4 regions of the Sodalis sp. RH20 genome follow, and region 1 is predicted to be linked to each of the others. Evidence: predicted binding sites of a transcription regulator. Region 1 holds the regulator's gene; each other region holds the start of a gene.
The links. The regulator CRP, encoded in region 1, controls carbon source genes, mostly activating them, when cyclic AMP is high. The targets are predictions, from matches to a motif close to ATGTGANNNNNNTCACAT.
Positions count from the first base shown of each region.

Region 1 (5,687 bases):
CATACGTATGACGAGGCGGTGCCGTATAACCAGATCCCCGGTACCTTTACGCCCTGGCAGGCGTTGCCGGAACCGACGGACGTGTTATTTTACGAGGGGCTGCACGGCGGCGTGGTAACCGATAGCCATGACGTGGCGAAGCACGTGGATTTGCTGGTGGGCGTGGTGCCCATCGTCAACCTGGAGTGGATCCAGAAACTGGTGCGCGATACCGGCGAGCGGGGGCATTCGCGCGAGGCGGTGATGGATTCGGTGGTGAGGTCGATGGAGGATTATATTAACTACATCACGCCGCAGTTTTCCCGCACCCATATCAATTTCCAGCGGGTGCCGACCGTCGACACGTCGAACCCTTTCGCCGCCAAGGCGATTCCCTCACTTGACGAAAGTTTTGTCGTTATTCATTTCCGTAGCCTGGCGCATATCGACCTGCCTTACCTGCTGGCGATGCTGCAAGGCTCCTTTATTTCCAATATTAATACGCTGGTGGTGCCCGGGGGCAAGATGGGGCTGGCGATGGAGCTGATAATGGGGCCGCTGGTACAGCAGTTGCTGGAAGGAAAGGAAATTAAGTAAACTCGAGGCATCGGGCGGGAACACCACGCCCGATTCGGCCCCATCGGCATGCTTTCCCTTGAACACGCCAGGATTCGCTGCGGTGTTGGCGGGCCTAGCATACCCTGGGGCGCTCGGTCGGGCGGGAACACCACGCCCGATTCGACCCCATCGGCATGCTCTCCCTTAAACACGCCAGGATTCGCTGCGGTGTTGGCGGGCCTAGCATACCGTGGGGCGCTCGGTCGGGCGGGAACACCACGCCCGATTCGACCCCATCGGCATGCTCTCCCTGGAACACGCCAGGATTCGCTGCGGTGTTGGCGGGCCTAGCATACCGTGGGGCGCTCGGTCGGGCGGGAACACCACGCCCGATTCGACCCCATCGGCATGCTCTCCCTTGAACACGCCGGGTTTGAGCGCGGTGTTGGCGGGCATACCGTGCCATGGGGCGCTCGGTCGGGCAGAGAAACCATGCCCGATTCGACCCCATTGGCGCGCTCTCCCTTGAACACGCCGGGTTTGAGCGCGGTGTTGGCGGGCATACCGTGCCATGGGGCGCTCGGTCGGGCAGAGAAACCATGCCCGATTCGACCCCATTGGCGCGCTCTCCCTTGAACACGCCGGGTTGGAGTGCGGTGACGGCGGGACGGTTAGGCGGCGGGGGCGTGGTGTTCGTCGCGCACTTCAAAGCTGTGGGTCATATTGACCGACGCGCCGAGCATCAGTGAGACCGAGCAGTATTTTTCCGCCGATAGCGTCACCGCCCGCTCCACCGCCTTGTCGGTCAGCCCGGCGCCGGTGACGATAAAATGCAGGTTGATATGGGTAAACAGGCGCGGCGCCTCGTCGCGGCGCTCGGAGGTGAGTTTGACCTCGCAGTCCCGGACGTCCTGCCGCGCTTTGTGTAAAATCGATACCACATCAATGGCGCTGCAGCCGCCGACCGACATCAATACCATTTCCATTGGGCTGGGCGCTTTTTCGCCCGCGTTCCCATCCATCAAAACCTGGTGGCCCGAGGCGGATTCGCCCATGAAAGACAACCCTTCTACCCATTTGACCCGTGCCTGCATTATGATACTCCTGATGAAAAGCTTTCCAGCAGACTACATTTTTGTTGGAAAACTGGCAATGTTACTGAACATACTTCATGCTGAAGCAAGACAACAGAAGACACTGCTTCAAACCTATGCTAAAAACAAGGCTGGATCGGCCTCATGATAATGAAAGGGCAAGAGATCGATCGGAACATCACATTACCAGACCCTAATAAGTTCCCTTACGTCGCTCCGTTTAAACGCGGAGTCAGAGTGAATAATACAAGCGCCGTAACAGGGAATACGATGTCCCGAACCTGGGATAGCGATGACAAAAGAGGATAACAGCGAATGGTTCTCGGCAAACCGCAAACAGACCCGACTCTCGAATGGTTCCTGTCTCATTGCCATATTCATAAGTATCCATCGAAGAGTACACTTATACATCAGGGTGAAAAGGCTGAAACGCTTTACTACATCGTTAAGGGCGCCGTGGCGGTGCTGATTAAGGATGAAGAAGGCAAAGAGATGATTCTCTCCTATCTTAACCAGGGAGATTTCATCGGTGAGCTCGGCCTATTCGAGGAAGGTCAGGAACGCAGTGCCTGGGTACGGGCGAAAACCGCCTGTGAAGTCGCCGAGATTTCGTATAAAAAATTCCGGCAGCTGATTCAGGTGAATCCGGATATCCTGATGCGCCTGTCGGCGCAAATGGCCAGTCGTTTACAGGTAACGTCGGAAAAAGTCGGCAACCTGGCATTCCTGGACGTTACCGGACGCATAGCGCAAACCCTGTTGAACCTGGCGAAACAACCCGACGCCATGACCCACCCCGACGGCATGCAGATAAAAATCACCCGTCAGGAAATCGGCCAGATTGTCGGCTGTTCCCGCGAGACGGTAGGACGTATTCTTAAAATGCTCGAAGATCAAAATCTTATATCCGCGCACGGTAAAACCATTGTTGTTTACGGCACGCGCTGATAGCCCCGTTATACAGGCGTGGTGCTTCGTACCACGCTTTTTTTGCTGACAGTATGTGGCGCCGGTTAATCTACCACCCTGAAGTAAACTATGCCCTGCGGCAAACCATCGTGCTATGCCTGCCGGTGGCCGCCGGCCTGTTATTCGGCAGCTTGCAAAACGGCCTGCTGTTTTCGTTGGTCCCTGCCTGCTGCAATATCGCCGGCCTCGATACCCTGCATAAACGGTTTTTCAAGCGCCTGGCCGTCGGCGGTGCGCTGTTCGCGCTGAGCAGCGTGCTGATCCAGGTGCTGTTGGCCGTGCCGGTGCCGTTGCCCTTGGTGATGCTCGGCCTGGCGCTGCTGTTCGGCGTTACCGGTGAAATCAGCCCGCTGCACGGCCGTTTATTGCCCGCCGCGCTTATCGCCGCCATCTTTACCCTGGGCCTGGCCGGCAATGTGCCGCCCGTCGTGCCGCCGCTGCTGTATATTGCCGGCACCGCCTGGTACGGACTGTTCAACGCCCTGTGGTTCCGGTTGTGGAAGGAGCAGCCGATGCGGGAATCTCTTAGCCTGCTGTATCGGGAGCTGGCGGATTATATCGAGGCGAAATATACCCTGCTGACACAGCATACCGATCCGGAAACCGCCCTGCCGCCGCTGTTTGCCCGCCAGCAGGCGGTGATTGATCTGATTGCCCAGGTATACCAGCAGCTTTATATGCTGTCGGCCAATGATCAGCTGCAGTACAAACGCCTGCTGCGTTCTTTCCAGGTGGCGCTGGATTTGCAGGAGCATATCGCCGTCAGCCTGCACCAGCCGGACGAAGTACAAAAACTGGTGGCGCAAAGCCACGCCGAGGCGGTTATCCGCTATAACGCCCGGTTGATTGCCGCGCGGTTGCGGGTACTGGCGGATGATATTCTCTATCACCGGCAGCCGGGGCGTTTTAACATGGCCACCGCGCTGTCGGCCCTGGAAAAAATTGCCGACCGGCATCCGGATAATCCGGTCGGACAGTTTTGTTATTACCATTTCAGCCGTATCGCCCGGCTGCTGCGTACCCAGCGCCCGCTTTACCGCCGCGACCTGATGGCCGACAACCAGCAGCGGCTGTCGTTTTGGCATGCGCTGGTCAGCTACTGTTCCTTTAAATCCATGGCGCTGCGCAGCGCGGCAAGGCTTGGGATTATGCTGGCCATCGGCAGCAGCCTGGGGCTGGTATTGGATCTCCCCAAACCCTACTGGATTTTAATGACGGTGATGTTTGTCAGCCAGAACGGCTATAACGCCACCCGGGTGCGGATCCAGCATCGGGCCCTGGGCACGTTGGCGGGGTTGGTGATTGCCGCCGGCACGCTGCAATTCAGGCTGAGCGACGGCACGGTATTGCTGTGCATGTTGTTCCTGACGCTGGCGTCTTACCTGGTGTTGCGCAAAAATTACGGCCTGGCGATGATCGGCATGACGGTGACCGCGGTGTATACGTTGCAGCTACTGTCGCTGAACGGCGCGCATTTCCTGGTGCCCAGGCTGGTGGATACGCTGATCGGCTGTATGCTGGCGTTCGGCGGCATGCTGTGGTTATGGCCGCAGTGGCAAAGCGGTATGCTGCGCAAAAACGCCCATCTGGCGCTGGAGCGGGACCAGGACGCGCTGCGACTGCTGCTGCAACCCGCCCCCGAGCCGGCGGCGCTGGCCTACGCGCGCATGAAGGTCAACCAGGCGCACAACGCGCTGTTTACGTCGCTTAGCCAGGCGATGCGGGAACCGGCGTTTAATTCGCGCTATCTGACCGATATGCGTTTATGGGTGACCCATAGCCAGTTCATCGTCGAGCACATCAATGCCATGACCATCCTGGCGCGGGATCACTACATGCTGACGCCGACGCTGGCGCAAAAGTACCTGGCCTCTTGCGAGGTGGCGCTGCAGCGCTGCCAGCAACGGCTGGAATATGACGGCCCAAGCTCAGACAGCCCGGTGATGGATGCCGCCGGCGAAACGCCGGAGCTGCCCGGCACCCTGATGGAACGCCATCTGCGGCGTATTCTGTTCCATCTGGGCGTGATGCATACGATTTCATCGGTAGCCTGGCGCCAGCGGCCGCAGCACGGCAACTGGCTGGCGCGCCGGTTAAGCCATTAGTCTCCCGCCGCGCGCCTTAGGGTTTGGCGGCGATAACCTGCGCCACCGCCTGTTCAAACCGGGCCATGCCCTGTTCGATATCGGCGAACTCCACCACCAGCGACGGCGCGAAACGGATGACGTCCGGACCGGCGTTGAGGATCATCAGGCCCTGCGCGGCGCTGGCGTGCAGGAACTCGCGCGCCCGGCCATGGAACTGCGGCCGCAGTTCGGCGCCCAGCAGCAGGCCCATGCCACGCACATCCGAAAATACCTGATATTTGTCGTCAATCGCCTGGAGCGCGCTGACGAAACGATCGTGCCTTTCGTTAATGCCCGCCAGGACTTCCGGCTGGTTAATCACATCCAGCGCCGCCTCGGATACCGCGCAGGCCAGGGGATTGCCGCCATAGGTGGTGCCATGGGTGCCCACTTTCATCACCGAGGCGATCTCTTCCGTAGTCAGCATGGCGCTGATGGGGAAACCGCCGCCCAGCGCCTTGGCGGTGGTCAGAATATCCGGCGTTACGCCATAGTGCATATAGGTAAACAGCTTGCCGGTGCGCCCCATGCCGCACTGCACTTCGTCCATCACCAGCAGCGCCTGATTCTGGTCGCACAGATCGCGCAGGCCCTGCAGGAATTCCGGCGTGGCGGGCATAATGCCCCCTTCACCCTGAATCGGCTCCACCACCACGGCGCAGGTATGATCATCCATCACCGCCTTGACGGCCGCCAGATCGTTAAAAGGCACATGGACGATATCCGCCGGTTTTGGCCCGAAGCCGTCGGAATATTTCGGTTGCCCGCCCACGGTAACGGTAAACAGCGTGCGGCCGTGGAACGCGTTATGAAAAGCGATGATTTTGGTTTTATAGGGGCTGTGGCGGGTAATGGCGTAGTGACGCGCCAGCTTAAACGCCGCTTCATTGGCCTCGCCGCCCGAGTTGGCAAAAAACACCCGGTCGGCAAAGGTGGCGTTAATCAGCTTGCGCGCCAGGCG
Region 1 covers NZ_CP178733.1:5,377,557-5,383,243, reverse strand. Annotated here, with positions in the region: gene ACL2XM_RS24450 (phosphoribulokinase) at 1-576, shown strand, start outside; gene ACL2XM_RS24445 (OsmC family protein) at 1,209-1,631, opposite strand; gene ACL2XM_RS24440 (hypothetical protein) at 1,591-1,779, shown strand; gene crp (cAMP-activated global transcriptional regulator CRP) at 1,947-2,579, shown strand; gene ACL2XM_RS24430 (YccS/YhfK family putative transporter) at 2,633-4,705, shown strand; gene argD (bifunctional acetylornithine/succinyldiaminopimelate transaminase) at 4,722-5,687, opposite strand, start outside.

Region 2 (5,687 bases), 1.7 Mb from region 1:
CAGATCCGTGGTGATATTAAAATCTTTTAGCGCCAGGGTTCCTTCAGCTTCGAAACCCGCGCGATAGCCGCCCCAGGGATCGTTGCCCTGGCCGACCAATTTGGCTTCCAGGGTAATGGGTTTGGTCACGCCGTTTAACGTCAGGTTGCCGGTGATATCCCATTCATCGCCGTCTTTTTTCACCTGCGTGGAGGCGAAGGTGGCCTGGGGATGTTGTGCTACGTTGAGGAACTCCGCGCTCCTGAGATGTTTATCGCGTTCCGCATGATTGGTATCGACGCTTGCGGTGTTAATCACCACGTTCACCTTGCTGGCGGCGGGATTATCAGCGTCGAATGTGAAGCCGCCGTCAAAATCCCTAAAACCGCCGTAGAGCCAGCTGTAGCCAAGATGTTTGATCTTGAATTGAATAAAAGCATGCTGGCCCTGTTTATCAATTTTATACTCCGCCGCAACGGCTATGCCCGAGGCGAAAAATAACGCGACCGTCGCCAGGCCCAGGCTAGTCTTTTTCAGCATGGTGTTTTTCCTTATATTGCGCAGGTTGATGAAGGTGATACCCAAGCATCCGCTTAAGCGTGATGTCGCCATCGATAAAATGATGTTTTAACGCGGCCAGGCCGTGCAATACCGACAGGATCACCACGCACCACGCCAGGTACAAATGGATGTCGCCCGCTAAATCGGCTTGCCCCGCCAGGCCGCTCAGGGTGGCCGGAACGGAAAACCAGCCGAATACATTTATCGGCTGCCCGTCCGCGGTGGAAATCAAATACCCGCTGGTAAGCAGGGCGAAGAGCAGGATATATAAAGTCCAATGCGCCAGCACCGCGCCGGCGCGGGTCAGCGGCGAGTAATGGCTGAGGGGTTTGGGCGGCGGGGAAATAAAACGCCAGATCAGGCGTAAGATCATCATGGCGAACAGGAGACAGCCGATGCTTTTGTGCAGTTCGGGCGCGCGATGATACCAGGTCGCATAATAGCCAAGCGTCACCATCCACAGGCCAAGCGCAAACATACCGTAAACGGCCAACGCCACCAGCCAGTGGATAGCAATGCTGATATGGCCGAAACTGTCGACTGAGTTGCGCCAGCGCATAAGGCATCGTCCTCGTGGGTTGCGTTACCATTGGTCAACAAATAAAACAGATTGAAATAAAAAAGCAATTTAAGTCGTGTCAAATACGTTAAAGTTTTGTAAATAGAAACAACGAGTCCTGCCTTGGAAATGTTGGCATCAGACGTGGGCAAGGTTATTTTTAAGCCCGCGGAGAACGGCGTTGGCATAGGCCCGGTAGCGGATGCTAGATCAGCCATCCAAGGAGTAATGTGGCGCCGATGACCGTCGATGCTCCGCCGATCCGGGTGGATATCTGGGCGAACGGCATCAATGACATGCGGTTTGACGCTGATAGAATGGCAACGTCGCCGGTCCCGCCCAGTCCGCTGTGGCAGCATGTGACGATGGCGGCCTCGATCGGGTACATATTGAGATAAGGCGCAATCAGAAAACTCACGACGCCCATGGAAATGACCACCGAGGCACAGACGATCACATAGCCGAGGGAGAACACCGCGACGACGCTTTCCAGCGGGACATACAGCATGCCCAGTCCAATCATAAGCGGCCATACCAGTGTGGTGGATACAAATTTATAAAAACTATGGGCTCCTTCCTCCATCTTTGCCGGGATCACCCGCGCGTATTTACACAGTACGGCAATCAGAATCATCAATACCGGTCCGGGAATATGAACCCATTTTTCGACTAAACCCCCAACGATGAAAAAGGTGCAAATCATCAATAAACCGCCGCCCATCAGCGCGAAATCCACCGGACGTTCTTCTTCTTTTCGGGCAAACAAGGCATTTTCCGCCGCCGACCTGATTAATGTGCCATCGCCACTCCAGTGAGTGCGGCGGGTGCCCAAACGGGCCAGCACGCCGGCGCAGACGATAGCGAAAATATTGCCCACGACGGCGGCGGGAGCCAACTGCGCCACGTAAACATCCGGCGAGGCGCCCAGGATGGCGGAATAAGCCAGGGAAAGGGGTAAAATACCTTCGCCGATCCCGCCGCCCAGGATGGGGACGATAATAAAGAAAAAAGTATGGTAAACGCTATACCCGAATAATTTACCCACCACCAATCCGCTTATCGCCGCCGTTGCGGTTCCCGCCAGCAAGGGTATAAACATACGGATCATGCCTTGCACCAGGACAATACGGTTCATGCCGAGGATACTGCCGACCACCAGGCTGGCGATAACAAAATACAGCAGGTTGGCCTCCTTCATTAACAGGTGTACCGTCTCCAGGGTGTTAATTTTAAAAACGCCAAAAAAAACCATTACCGACGGTACCATTAGACAAAGAATGGCTGGGCCGCCAATATCGCGCAGCACGGGAATCCGTCGGCCAATATGCGACAGCAAAAATCCCAGGGTCATAATGACGGCCAAACCACCAATCATATTTTTAGGCAGGTAGCTGGAATAGGCGGAAATAAACACGATGCTGGCGATGGTAATGAAAAGAATCAACGGCACCGAACTGATATCAGCGCCGTTGCATTGCCTGAAGAATGTCGATGAGGGCGACGTTGCTGTTTTTTCATAATTCTCAATTGGTTTGTCGATTTTTTCCATTATAATCACCTTGCTGTTTTGGCGGTGCGCTGATAAGAGGTTAATGGGTTTTATTGATTAAATGGCTGACGTTAAGTACGTATTATAAAATTATAATGTTTTATTTTATACTCAGATGTATAATTTGTGTGCGCTACTCATCACACAATCTTTTTGGTAATTTAATTAATCTTTGTTTAATTAAAAAAACTTTAAATAGTTAAAAATGCATATTAATAATTAAATTTAACTGAGAGTTGCAACCTGACATGCTATAACAGTCACCACTGATGGATTTTTTAGCCGGGTGCGGACAACTGCTTTATGCCAAGCTGCTCGCCGGCTGCGAGTGAAAAATATAAATACAAGCGTATTTATTGATGTTATATGCGAGGGTTGTGAAATGGCATCGTGCAAAACGTTGTACACACATTATACCGGGTCATTGCTGCTGGATAATCCCTTGCTGAATAAGGGATCGGCTTTCACCGAACAAGAGCGTCGCGCCCTCAATCTCTGCGGACTGTTACCGAATCAGGTCGAAACCATCGGCGAGCAAACGGAGCGCGCTTATTCTCAATACTGCCAATTTAAACGGGATATTTCAAAACATATCTATTTGCGTAATATCCAGGACACCAACGAGACATTGTTTTATAATTTGTTGCGTTATCATCTTGACGAAATGCTGCCGATTATTTACACCCCAACGGTCGGCGAGGCCTGCGAGCGATTTTCGGCGATCTATCGCCGCGCCAGAGGGTTGTTTATTGCCTATCCGGACCGGGATCGTATTGACGACATGCTGCAGAATTTCTCTAAACATGATATCAGAATCATTGTGGTTACCGACGGGGAGCGCATTCTAGGGTTGGGCGATCAGGGCATTGGCGGCATGGGCATTCCTATCGGCAAGCTCTCTTTATATACCGCCTGCGGCGGCATTAACCCGGCACAAACGTTACCGATCATGCTGGACGTCGGAACCAACAATATGCAGTGCCTGGACGACCCGCTGTATATGGGCTGGCGGCACCCGCGCATAAACGATGACGAATATATGGCCTTCATCGACGCCTTTATCGTGGCGGTCAATACCCGCTGGCCCCGCGTCTTGTTGCAGTTCGAGGATTTCGCCCAAAAGAACGCCATGCCCCTGCTTGAACGTTATCGCCATACGCTGTGCTGTTTTAACGATGATATCCAGGGTACCGCCGCGGTAACGCTGGGAACCCTGATCGCCGCCAGCCATGCCGCGGGCGGCCGGTTACGCGATCACCGGGTCGTATTCCTCGGGGCGGGTTCCGCCGGCTGCGGCATTGCTGAAAATATCATCGCGCAAATGATGGCGGAAGGGGCCGGAGAAAAAGAAGCCCGTGCCCAGGTCTTTATGGTCGATAGATTTGGTCTGTTGACCGACGATATGCCCAACCTGCTTGATTTCCAGCGCCGGCTGGTGACCGCCCGCACCTCGCTCGCCGGCTGGGGCCTGACTACACCCAGCGTCTCGCTGCTGGACGTGGTGCGTCACGCCAAGCCGAGCGTGCTTATCGGCGTCTCCGGCCAGACAGGGCTGTTTACTGAGGAAATCGTGCACGAAATGCTGCGCCACTGCCCGCGGCCGATTATTATGCCGCTGTCCAATCCGACATCGCGCGCGGAGGCCCGACCGCAGGACGTGCTCGCCTGGACCGAAGGCGCGGCAATGATAGCGACGGGCAGCCCGTTTGCGCCGGTGATTTACCAGGATCGACGCTATGATATTCCCCAATGCAATAATGCGTATATTTTCCCAGGACTGGGGCTGGGCATTCTTGCCTCTGGCGCCAGCCGCGTCACCGATGGCATGCTGATGGCGGCCAGCCAGGCATTGGCGGCCACTTCGCCGTTGGCGATGACCGGCGCGGGGCCGCTACTGCCGCCGGTGAATGATATTCAGCAAATATCGCGCGCGATCGCCGTTAAGGTGGCCAAAACCGCCCAGGAAGAAGGCGTGGCGTCGGTCATGTCGGAAAAGGACCTTGCCCGGTCATTGGAGCAGAATTATTGGCAGGGTGGTTATAGCCATTATAAACACTCATCTTTTTAAATCGTTTATGCGCCACCTGGGGGTTGGGGCTATCGGTCCGGCACCCGGTTTGTGTTTTTTTATGCCCATGAGTGTTATGAGGAATGCCGATGGATCCCTCCCACATCATTTTTGCCCTGCTGGGCTGGTTGGAAAATAACTTGGATCAGCCATTAATAATGGATCGGATTGCGAGTAAATCAGGTTATTCAAAATGGCATTTACAACGTATGTTTTCCAGAATAACCGGTACGACGCTGGGTTCATATACCCGGGCGCGCAGATTGTCCCGGGCAGCGGTGGCGTTATGCGTCACCGATTTACCCATTATTGATATTGCCATCAGATATCATTTTGACTCCCGGCAGAGCTTCACCCGGGCGTTTAAAAAACAGTTTGGCCAAACGCCCGCCTTTTACCGCGATACGACGGAGTGGCCGTCGTTTGGCATTTGTCCTCCGATACGACCAGGCGCCGCGACTATACCGCCGCTCACCTATGTCACCTTACAGGATGTGCAGTTATACGGCGTCACCAGCAGCTATACCGGGTCGCTTGGGCGGGATAGCACTTTTTTTCGCGCCGATTTGCATACGGATTTTTGGTTTCACTATTTGGAGCAAGCGCGGATCTTACCGTCCGTCTTGTTTGGTCTAAATCATGTACTGCCGAATAAAAGCCCTGAAATGGGGCAGGAAGTCATATTCCGTTACACCACTGCGCTTCAGCCAAAGTATGCCCCCATAGGTCAACCGGTAATACTGGCGGGCGGTGAATACGCGCTATTTACCTATAACGGAGATACGGGCGGCCTGCAGAATTTTATTTTGATGCTGTATGACACTTATTTGCCAAAGCTGAAATTAACGCGCCGTCAGGGGCCGGATATAGAGTGCTTTTATCCGCAAGGCAAAGAGGAGATAGCAACGCTGCATCAATCGAATTGCCAATACCTGATACCGGTATACCGCTGAAGACATCGTTGTCCTTGC
Region 2 covers NZ_CP178733.1:1,116,469-1,122,155, forward strand. Annotated here, with positions in the region: gene ACL2XM_RS05140 (YceI family protein) at 1-516, opposite strand, end outside; gene ACL2XM_RS05145 (cytochrome b) at 503-1,099, opposite strand; gene ACL2XM_RS05150 (2-hydroxycarboxylate transporter family protein) at 1,305-2,648, opposite strand; gene ACL2XM_RS05155 (NAD-dependent malic enzyme) at 3,031-4,716, shown strand; gene ACL2XM_RS05160 (helix-turn-helix domain-containing protein) at 4,806-5,669, shown strand.
Region 2: the regulator CRP is predicted to act here: its motif matches at 2,777-2,794, upstream of ACL2XM_RS05150 (2-hydroxycarboxylate transporter family protein).

Region 3 (5,687 bases), 730 kb from region 1:
GTGCGCAGATAACGGCTGACCGTGGTTTTGGTGACGCCGGCAAAGGTGGCGATGTCTTGCATGCTGACCCGGTATTTTTTCATTCCACCCTCTCTGATGATCCCGGTCCGGCAGCCATGGCCGGCAGACCGGGAATATCCTTTCGCGTTACGCTCCAAAAAATCTGTGCCAACTAATGGATAATCATATTGAGCAATAGTACACCGGCTAATCCGATAAACGAGATCAGTGTTTCCATGACCGTCCAGGTTTTCAAGGTTTCAGCCACGCTCAGGTTAAAATAACCCTTAAACAGCCAAAAGCCCGGGTCGTTGACATGGGATGCGATCACGCTGCCCGCGCCGGTCGCCAGCACCATAAGCGCCGGATCGGCATGGGTGACGGCGATAATCGGTAAAACAATGCCCGAGGTGGTGATCGCCGCCACGGTGGCCGACCCCAGCGCGATGCGCAATAACGCCGCGACGCACCAGCACATGACAAGCGGCGACAGCGACGTGCCGCGCATGATATTGGCGATAAAATCACCGACGCCGCTGTCCACCAGTACCTGTTTAAAGGCGCCGCCGCCGGCGATAATAAAGATGATCATGGCGATGGCGGCAATGGAATCGCCCAGGATATCCATCACCTGGCCGATCTGGCGCCCGCTGCGCAGGCCGAGAGTAAAAATACCCAGTACGATGGCGGCAAACAGCGCCACGGCGGGATTACCGATAAATTCCAGCAACAGACGCACGCCGTCGTCTTTCGCCATGGTCATATCGGCGATCGCAGCCAATGCCATCAGAATGACCGGGATAATGGCCACGGTCACACTGACGGCAAAACCGGGCATTTCCTGTTCGGTAAAAATTTTCGGGTTGAATAATCCCGCCGGCGGTTCTTTTTCAAATTTTTTCAGCAGTTTGGAAAAAAGGGGGCCGGCGATAATAACGGTCGGAATAGCGATGATCAGGCCATAAATCAGCGTGGTGCCCAGGTTGGCGTTAAAAATGATGGCGATAGCGGTAGGGCCGGGATGCGGCGGCAAAAAGCAGTGGGTCACCGACAGGGCGGCAACCATCGGAATGCCCACATACAGCAAAGGCAGCCCCGAGGCGGCCACAATGGTAAATACCAACGGCAACAAGAGGACGAAACCGACTTCATAGAACATTGCCAGGCCGACCACCAGCCCGGTTATCACCAGCGCCCACTGGATGCGTTGTTTGCCAAAAAACTGTATCAGCGTCGTGGCGATGCGCTGGGCGGCGCCGGTATCGGAGATCAGGCGTCCGAGCATAGCGCCGAATCCCAGGATCATCGCCAAACCACCCAAGGTGCCGCCAATACCGTTTTGAATCGAGTGCATGACCGCCAGCGGTTTCATGCCCTCGGCGATACCCACCACCGCCGCCACAAACACCAGGGCGATAAAACCATTGACTTTAAATTTGATCATCAATATCAGGAGTAATATTACCCCTAATGCAATAATTATAATCGGCATATCCAATCCCCATGCTAATGACGAAAAGTCGCCCGCGGGCGGCTCCCGTCATTTATTTATTATTCGTTATTTTTTTTACTTTCAGACTGCCGCCAACATACCGCCGTCAACAAAGATCAGGTGACCGTTGACAAAATCAGAGGCTTTCGCCGCCAGGAATACCGCGGCGCCGATAAGTTCCTGCGGGTCTCCCCAGCGGGCGGCCGGGGTGCGTTTGGTCAGCCAGGCGGTAAATTCCTGGTTATCGACCAGGGCCTTGGTCATTTCGGTATTAAAATAGCCGGGGGCGATGCCGTTAACCTGAATATTATAACGGGCCAGTTCCACACACATGCCGCGGGTCAGCATTTTAACCGCGCCCTTTGACGCCGCATAGGGGGTAATGGTGTCACGGCCGAGTTCGCTTTGCATGGAGCAAATATTGATGATTTTACCCCGGTTGCGTTTGATCATGTTACGGGCAACCGCTTGTGAAACCAAAAATACCGCCGTTTGATTTACCGCGATAATATCGTTCCAGTCTTTCTCAGGAAATTCGGTAAACGGATGGCGTCGCTGGATGCCGGCATTGTTAATCAAAATATCAATAGGGCCGATATCGGACTCAATTTGCTCAATAGCGCTATTAACGGCCTGGCTTTTCGTCACATCAAATGCGACAGAATAAGCGGTATACCCTTGGTCCCGTAACTGCTGCGCCGCTTTTTCCGCGCGGGCGGCGGTAATATCATTGATGATGATTTCCGCACCCGATTGCGCCAGTCCGTTGGCCAATAAAAAACCAATGCCTTGGGCGGAGCCGGTAATCAGCGCTTTTTTATTTTTTAATGAAAAAATATCGTTCATTTTGGATCCCTATTTTCAAAAAACCAACTGTACTTTTGACGCTAACGATTTGTCCGCCGCGAAGATCAACGCCTGTTCAAGTTCGGCCTGCGGATATTCACCGGATAACAACGGCAGCGGGTCGATGGTGCCGTTGCCCAGCCAGGCCACGGCGGTATTAAATTCGGTGGTGAAACGAAAACTCCCCACCAGCCTGATTTCCTTGGCTATGACCATCATCATGGGGAACTCCGGCGTCACGCCGCCCATGCCGACCTGGACTAAGGTACCCCTGGCCCGGGTTAATTCCAGGCAGCGCGTAATGGACTGGGGATGGCCCGAGGCTTCGAACGCGATATCGAAGTAGCCTTTTTGATCGGCATACGCGGAGAAATCACCGGCCGCCGCATGCAGGGTTTTGGTGGCGCCCATTTGGGCGGCGATATCCAGGCAACGCTGGCTCAGGTCGGCGCAGATGATTTCCCGCGCGCCCGAGGCCTTGGCGGCCGCCACCAGCAAGCTGCCGATAGGCCCGACGCCGGAGACAAAAACGGTTTTACCCTTAACGTCCCCGGCCTGATTCACGGCGTGAATGGCCACCGCCAGCGGTTCGGCAAAAGCCATGACGCGTTCATCGAGGGCATTGTTAAAGGGGATGCATTGTTCCGTATCCACGACTTTAAATTGCGTGAATCCGCCATCCACATGCGGGAAATACATGGCGCTGCCGAAAAAGCGCATATTAATACATTGATTTTCCTCACCGGACAGGCAATATTTACACTGTTTACAGGGCTTGCTGGGGTTAATGGCCACGCTCTGGTTAACGGATAACCCCGGGGCATCGCTTTTTACCACATGGCCGATAACTTCGTGCCCCAGAATCATGGGCTGGCGCACTTTGAAATTTCCGACCGCACCCTCCTGGTAATAATGCAGATCGGATCCGCAAATCCCGCCGCGGGATATTTTAACCAAGGTCCCCTGGCCGGAATATTCTACGTTTTGCGCCACCACGGCAACGGCTTTTTTTCCGGTAACCACGCAAGACTGGGTATCAACGTTCATTTTTATTTCCTCAACGGTAATGTCGTTGAGGTGCAGTTAAACGGCTATGGATGTGCAAAACTGTGATGGATGTCACTTAAAAATGATGTAACGAAAATGATGTAACGCATAACGTGATTGACTTAATAAAAAGCAACCTCCGTTCAAAATGAACAAGAAATAATGTGAATAACCCGGTATGGTAAATTGGCCGCTAAATAGATGCTAATTATGTTATTAGGTATTTGCTATCCCTCATTATTACGGATCGCGAGAGTACGCCTCTGATAAACAGGCGATAGTTACCGCCGCCGCCTGTCCAGGCATTGTCGGTTGCCGGTGCTGGCTTTATGTATGCTTGGCCATTGGGTTCTATTTTTTATTTTTATGGATTTTATAGCGCGTTATATTCCGCAGGGAATCATTTATCAATTAAGCGCGTCCCAAATCATTGAGGCGCCCGCCACCAGCATCATGGCGTCAATCAGGCGGTTAAAGGTTTTTTCAGCCATTTTCACCAAGAATATTTTACCGATGTACATGCCGGCAACCAGCGTACCGCCTACCATCAGGCCACTGATAACGACGGACCGCGGCAGGGCGCCGATGGCCCCGAACGCCGATGCCTTGGCAAGGTAGATAGCAAAGGAGGCGGCCGCTTCCGTCGACAGCAGCGCGCCTTTTGTCAGCCCATACCCGGCAAAAAGGGGGATGGTCAGCGGGCCCGTGGAGAAAACCACCCCGGTGAGGTAACCGACCAGTGCGCCCGCCAGCGCCAGTTGCATGGGGTTGAGCGTTATTGCCCGGGCATTGGCCCAGTGGCGCGCCGGGATCAGCAGGAAGAAAAACAGGCCGATGCAGAAGTTGGAGAGGGGCGCAGGCATCAGCCACAGCGTATTGGCGCCCAGGACGGCGGCGGGGATACCCGGCAGGGAATACCACAGAAAGGCCCTGATATTGATGTCCCTGCGCCACATAAGCACACGCGAAACATTACCCATAATGGCGGCGATGGCCATGATGGGAACCGCGGCCTTGGGACCAAAGGTATACGCCAGCGCCGGCAACAGCATGATGGAAGCGCCTGTGCCCACCATGCCGCTGATGATGCCGGCCGCTATTCCAATAATGACAATGATCAGATACATCACGCCGGCACGTCCTTTTTCAGGGGGTAGTAACCATGATGATAGCGATCAGAAATGGAATGGCTCGTGATAAAATATCACGCAATAGTGATAAAAAAGGACTGGTTATGCATTCACTCCCACCCCTGGCGGCATTACGGGCATTTTTGGTTGCATGCCATGCCGGCAGCTATACCGCCGCCGCCAAAGAATTATGTATTACCCATGGGGCGGTCAGCCGCCATATGCAGGTGGTTGAAAAATGGTTCGGCGTTAATTTATTCAGCCGGGAAGGCCAGCGACGCGTGCCGACGCCTTACGCCCTGACGCTGGCCCGGGAGCTGGGGAGCGCGTTTGATAACCTGTCCGACATCGCCCTGCGCTACGGCAACGGTGGACGTAATAATGTCTTTAATGTCAGCGTGCCGACCACACTGTGCCTGAAATGGCTGCTGCCCCGCCTCGATGATTTTTATACGCGCTTTCCCCAGGCAAATTTGCAGATTTCCACGGCCAATACCGAGCAATTGCACATTATCGGGCACTATGACCTGTTGATCCGGCGTGATATCAGCGTAGCGGAGTATTCCGCGATCGCGTTTTTGCAAGATCAGCATTGCCTGATGGCCTCCCCCGCGCTGCTTAAGCGTTATCCGCTCCGCCTGCCCGCGGATGTCCTCGCCTGTCCCCGCATTGAAACCCTGACAAGGCCTGAGCAGTGGAATCTGTGGCTGGCGGCGGCCGGCCTGCGAAAAACACCCGCGAGCTTATTTCGCCGTTACGACCATTTCCACGTTTCCCTGCAGGCGATGCTGGAAGGGATCGGGGTGGGATTGGGGCCGGTCAACACGCTGTCGGCGGAGATAATGCATGGCCGTCTTGTCCCGCTGTTTCCGCAATTTACCGTTGCCCCCTGTCAATACCAGGCCTTAACGCCGGTGAGCGTGCAAAAAACCGTATTGCACCAAGCGTTTGAGCAGTGGCTGGTGGTGCAGGGGAAAGCGCTAAATGCCGATGGCGATAACGACGCAAACACAACAGTCTGAGCGAATGCCGTGCCGGATACGGGGGTCAGGAATGCCGGCAGCAATGGAATAGTCGGGGCGCTGGCAACGTTTACTTCACCGGCGGCGTGCGGTGCGGCGGTGGTATTATTCTCCGTTGCCGGACAGAGCATCAAGAACAAACGTGGCCCG
Region 3 covers NZ_CP178733.1:4,644,156-4,649,842, reverse strand. Annotated here, with positions in the region: gene idnR (DNA-binding transcriptional regulator IdnR) at 1-83, opposite strand, end outside; gene ACL2XM_RS21205 (gluconate:H+ symporter) at 173-1,492, opposite strand; gene idnO (gluconate 5-dehydrogenase) at 1,574-2,338, opposite strand; gene idnD (L-idonate 5-dehydrogenase) at 2,354-3,385, opposite strand; gene ACL2XM_RS21190 (sulfite exporter TauE/SafE family protein) at 3,793-4,512, opposite strand; gene ACL2XM_RS21185 (LysR substrate-binding domain-containing protein) at 4,620-5,537, shown strand; gene ACL2XM_RS21180 (AAA family ATPase) at 5,643-5,687, opposite strand, start outside.
Region 3: the regulator CRP is predicted to act here: its motif matches at 3,446-3,463, upstream of idnD (L-idonate 5-dehydrogenase).

Region 4 (5,687 bases), 2.3 Mb from region 1:
TCATCCTCTTAATTGATCATTATTAATTTCGTTCAGGCATAAAGTATAACAGCGTTTCGCAATCCTGCATCCTATCACTCATATCGCCGATACCTCTCAGTGTCGCCACCGCTGAACGCATTAAACAGCTTAGCAGGATAAAAGACATCAACCATGAGAGTACTCCCGGCATCACAACGGCGTTTTGTTGTTTCGGGCCGGTAATACAAATGGTTTTCATTTAAAATAATGCCTCTAATAATTATTATAGCAAAAAGTCTCTGGTTCAGCACAGCGTGCCGCAGAAACAGGCGCTGAAAATCAGGCAGAACGGCTGTGAAAGGAGATGCATTTTGTGTTCCAAAATGCCGTAATAACATAATTAAATAGTAGTGGCGGTTTTTATGAGCAGAAAATATGAGGGCGGCGACATGAGTTGTGAAAAAAAATCACGCGCATTGCACGATAGTGGTCTATTTTTTAGTCATTCAGTTCGGATTAATCTGGATATGTTGTAAGGATACGTAAAGTCTGATTTGTGACATATAGCACAAAACATAAGTAAAATGAATGGGATAGAAAGCTTTGAAAACTTATGTTACACGATACGTTTACTTGGACAACATTTATTAAGCAGAGTTTCGTGCTACTTTTTGTTATATTTTCATGGTTAGGACGTAAATTCACATTTGAGGTGGTTATGAACAAAATTGCATGTCTTTCAGCGTTAGCTTGTGTATTGGCAGTAGCGGCGGGTTCGGCGACTGCGGGCGAAAGCACCGTTTCCGCGGGTTATGCCCAAGGTGATATGCAGGGCGTCATCAACAAGGCATCGGGTTTTAACCTGAAGTACCGTTATGAAATGGATGATAGCGCGCCTTGGAGCATGATCAGCTCCTTCACCTACCTGGAAAAGAACCAGGCTGAACAAGGCACCTACGAAAAAGGCACTTACTACGGCATCACCGCCGGTCCGGCTTACCGCATTAACGATTGGGCCAGCGTATACGGCGTAGTCGGCATGGGCGTGGGCCAATTTACCGACAACGCGCAAGACGGCCGCGATTCACACCGCACCAGCGACGTTGGCGTAGCATACGGCGCAGGCTTGCAGTTCAACCCGATGGAAAATGTCGCGTTTGACGTTTCCTACGAACAAAGCCGCATCCGCAGCGTAGACGTTGGCACCTGGATCGCAGGCGTTGGTTACCGCTTCTAATTTCCCTTCTGCGATCGGGCGGCGCCGGTTTTCCGGTTAACGACCCCGGTGTGGACATGATAAGCATGGCTGAGCATTTCAGCCATGCTTTTTTTTTTATCCCGGCCGCGCCCTCCCTGCTTGGACGGCGACACTTGTCCCGTATCGCCCATCCACCCTCCGGCCCGTATCAGGGCGCGCATGCTGTTTATCGAGCAGCTGCGTTTTTATATTCTTCCTGCCGCCAGAGCAGTATTTTAAAGAAGGGCAATGGTGAGCCGGGAATAATGGGCTATGGCATGCCACACCGCTATAGTGTCTCTCTTTTATCCTGCCTGACGGGACGCCCTTATTTATCGGTTATGCATTATTAGCGGTCGCCCTGGCGGGATGCTGGCGAAATGACACTGTATTTATCCTGCTCGGCGGGTAAATAAGGTATACCCTTATGATATGACAACCCTGATATTTATTGATGATGTTAATATGACAAAATATTAAATCAAATAATAATGCCTTATATTGGTTAGCGGGCCGAAAGAGGCGCGTAAGTGGCGGCCATCAGGGGCCGTTTTGCCGGCCGCGAACGCGGGCCGCGGAGCGCTAACCCGGCTCGGGGCCGCGCCGGGCACGCCAATTTTAATGCTTATGGCCATAGGTGCACACAGAGAGAGCAATTTTACAGCGGAGTGTGGCATAATGTGGTCAATGTCACGTTTTTAATGAAGAGTACCTCCTTTTGCTAATCTGTAACAACATCACCATGCAATTCGGTAGCAAACCGCTATTCGAAAATATTTCCGTTAAATTTGGCGGCGGCAATCGCTACGGCCTGATTGGCGCCAACGGCTGCGGTAAATCCACCCTGATGAAAATCCTGGGGGACGACCTGGTGCCCAGCGGCGGCCATGTCAGCCTTGACCCGAATGAACGCCTGGGCAAGCTGCGCCAGGATCAGTTTGCCTTTGAACAGTATACCGTGCTTGATACCGTCATCATGGGCCATGCCGAGCTCTGGGCGGTGAAAGAAGAGCGCGACGCCATCTACGCCATGGCCGAGATGAGCGAGCAGCAGGGCTATCGGGTTGCCGATCTCGAAGTCCTGTACGGCGAGATGGATGGTTATACCGCCGAGGCGCGCGCCGGTGAGCTTCTGTTGGGCGTCGGCATTCCTCTTGAGCAGCATTACGGTCCGATGAGCGAAGTGGCGCCTGGCTGGAAACTGCGCGTGCTGCTGGCGCAGGCGCTGTTCGCCAATCCGGATATTCTGCTGCTTGACGAACCTACCAATAACCTGGATATCAATACCATCCGCTGGCTGGAGCAGGTATTGAACGAGCGCAACAGCACCATGGTCATTATTTCCCATGACCGGCACTTCCTGAATATGGTCTGTACCCATATGGCGGATTTGGATTACGGTGAACTGCGCATCTATCCCGGCAATTACGACGATTATATGACCGCGTCCACCCAGGCGCGCGAACAGCTGATGTCCGGCAATGCCAAGAAAAAGGCGCAGATTGCCGAATTGCAGTCCTTTGTCAGCCGCTTTAGCGCCAATGCGTCCAAATCACGCCAGGCAACCTCCCGCGCCCGCCAGATTGAAAAAATCAAGCTGGACGAGGTGAAGGTGTCCAGTCGCCAGAATCCATTTATCCGCTTCGAGCAGGATAAAAAATTGTTCCGCAACGCCCTGGAAGTACAGCAGCTGACCCAGGGTTATGACGGCCAGCCGCCTCTGTTCAGTAAAATAAACCTGATGCTGGAGGTGGGCGAAAAGATGGCGGTGCTCGGTCCCAACGGCATCGGTAAAACCACCCTGCTGAAAAGCCTGGTGGGCGAGCTGCCGCCGGTGAGCGGCACCATCAAGTGGTCCGAGAACGTCAGCATCGGTTATTATGCCCAGGATCATTCCAGCGAATTCACCGAAAACATTAACGTGTTTGACTGGATGAGCCAATGGAAACAGCCCAGCGACGACGAACAGGCGGTGCGCAGCATCCTTGGCCGGTTGCTGTTCAGCCAGGACGATATCAATAAACCGGTCAGCGTCTTATCCGGCGGCGAAAAGGGCCGCATGATGTTCGGCAAGCTGATGATGGAAAAACCCAATATCCTGCTGATGGACGAACCTACCAACCATTTGGATATGGAATCCATTGAGTCGCTGAACTCGGCGCTGGAACTGTACCAGGGGACGCTGATATTTGTGTCCCATGACCGCGAATTCGTCAGTTCGCTGGCGACGCGCATCTTGGAATTAACGCCGGAAAAAGCGATAGATTTCAGCGGTAACTATGAAGATTACCTGCGCAGCCAGGGTTTAAACTAAGCTGATGACGGTTTAAACGCCGTTTTAAGCGCCGGCCCTGGTTGCGCGGGGCCGTTCCATTTCTCCTATTGCCGCGCAGTGTTCGCCGGAGCAACGCCGCCCGCGCCAAACGCGATTTCCCTCTCAGCCGGGCGACGCCGTCCCACACACGGCGCAATGCGGATCCCGCGGCAGCACCATCTCCCGAAACTGCAGCGTCATGGCGTCATACATGACCAGCCGGCCGGCCGGCGGCTTGCCGAACCCTGTCAGCAGCTTGATAGTCTCCATGGCCTGCAACGAGCCGATAATGCCCACCAACGGCGCCATCACGCCGGATTCCGCGCAGGTGAGGCTGCCTGCGCCGAACAATCGGCTCAGGCAGCGATAGCAGGGTTCGCCGGGCTGGTAGGTAAAGACGCTGATTTGCCCCTCCATACGGATCGCCGCACCGGACACCAGCGGCGTCTGGCGGGCAAAACACAGCCGGTTGAGCTGCTCGCGCGTCGTTACGTTATCGGTGCAATCCACCACGACGTCATGCTGCGCGATAAGCTCGGTCAGCGACTCGTCGTCCAGGGCGGCGTTGCGCGTGGCGATAGTGACATGGGGGTTAACCGACGCCAGGGCAAGGGCGGCGGAATCGACTTTAGCCATGCCGATGCGCCGATCGTCGTGCAGTATCTGGCGTTGCAGATTGGACAGCGCCACAATGTCGAAATCCAGCAGGGTGAGCCGTCCTATGCCCGCGGCAGTGAGATACAGCGCCGCGGCGCAGCCCAGCCCGCCCAGGCCCACCACCAGCGCACCCGCGTTTTTCAGCCGTTCCTGGCCGTCAAAATCAAAGCCGCGCAGCATGATTTGCCGGTTGTAGCGCAGCATTTCCGCATGAGTTAATTCGTCCGCCACGGTCCGGCCCTATGATAACAACAGATGATTAAAGGGTTCGATATCCACCCATTCGCCCACGGCCACGTCATCCTGCTCGGCCGGCAGCACGATAAAACAGTTGGCGGCGCTGAAGGAGCTGAAAACATGGGATCCCTGCGCGCCGGTGCCGGCGACCTCGATATCGCCGCGGGGCGTGGTATGGAACACGCCGCGCTGAAAATCCATCCGGCCGGGCGTTTTTTTAAGCCGCGTCAGCGTTCTGGCGCGCAGCCGGGCGGGTAACCGCCAGTGCGCCCGCCCGGCGAGCCTGGCTATCAGCGGCTGCACCAACTGGTAAAACGTCACCGCCGCCGACACCGGATTGCCCGGCAGGCCGCAGAACCAGGCGTGCTCCAGACGGCCGAAGGCAAAGGGTTTGCCGGGTTTCATCGCCAGTTTCCAGAAGCTGATTTCACCCAGTTCTTCAAGGATAGTTTTGGTATAGTCCGCTTCACCCACCGACACGCCGCCGCTGGTAATCACCAGGTCGGCCCGGCTGTCCGCCTGGCGGAATGCGTCGCGCAGGGCCTGGGCGTCATCGGCGATAATGCCCAGATCGATAACCTCGCAGCCCAGCTGGCGCAGCATCAGGCGTACGGCGAACCTATTGGTGTCGTGGATTTGCCCGGCGGCCAGGGGCGCCCCTATGGGCTGTAATTCGTCGCCAGTGGAAAACAGCGCCACCCGTGGCCGTCGCACCACGTTGATGTCCGCTATGCCCAGCGACGCCAGCAGCGGCAGCTCGCTCACCCCCAATGCGCGACCGGCGGACAGGACCTGGTCACCCAGGCGGATATCGTCGCCGATACGGCGAATATTCTGTCCCGGTTTTACCGGGGCGGTAAAACACACCCCATCGCCGGATAATTCGGCCTGCTCTTGCATTATTACCGCCTCCGTCCCGGGGGGAACGGGCGCGCCGGTCATGATGCGCACCACGCTCCCCGGCGGCCAATCGGCCGCGAAGGGCTTGCCGGCAAACGCTTTACCGGCTACCGGCAGCGGCGCGCCGGCGGCGACATCGGCCAGGCGCACCGCATACCCGTCCATGGCGGAATTATCAAACGGGGGAACGTTTACCGGGGAAATTACCGCGGCGGCGGTGATGCGCCCGGCGGCGTCGGTCAGCGCCAGCGTTTCGCGTCCGGCGAGCGGCCCGACCCGGGAAAGCATTTTTTCCAGCGCCTGTTCAAGCGTAAGCAGGGACGAATTCAAGGATGCCATATCAACTCCTGTAGCGTCGGCCGTTAATCCAGCGGCCGGAAG
Region 4 covers NZ_CP178733.1:3,090,516-3,096,202, reverse strand. Annotated here, with positions in the region: gene ompX (outer membrane protein OmpX) at 680-1,198, shown strand; gene ACL2XM_RS14255 (ABC-F family ATPase) at 1,917-3,512, shown strand; gene moeB (molybdopterin-synthase adenylyltransferase MoeB) at 3,636-4,400, opposite strand; gene moeA (molybdopterin molybdotransferase MoeA) at 4,410-5,645, opposite strand.
Region 4: the regulator CRP is predicted to act here: its motif matches at 1,877-1,894, upstream of ACL2XM_RS14255 (ABC-F family ATPase).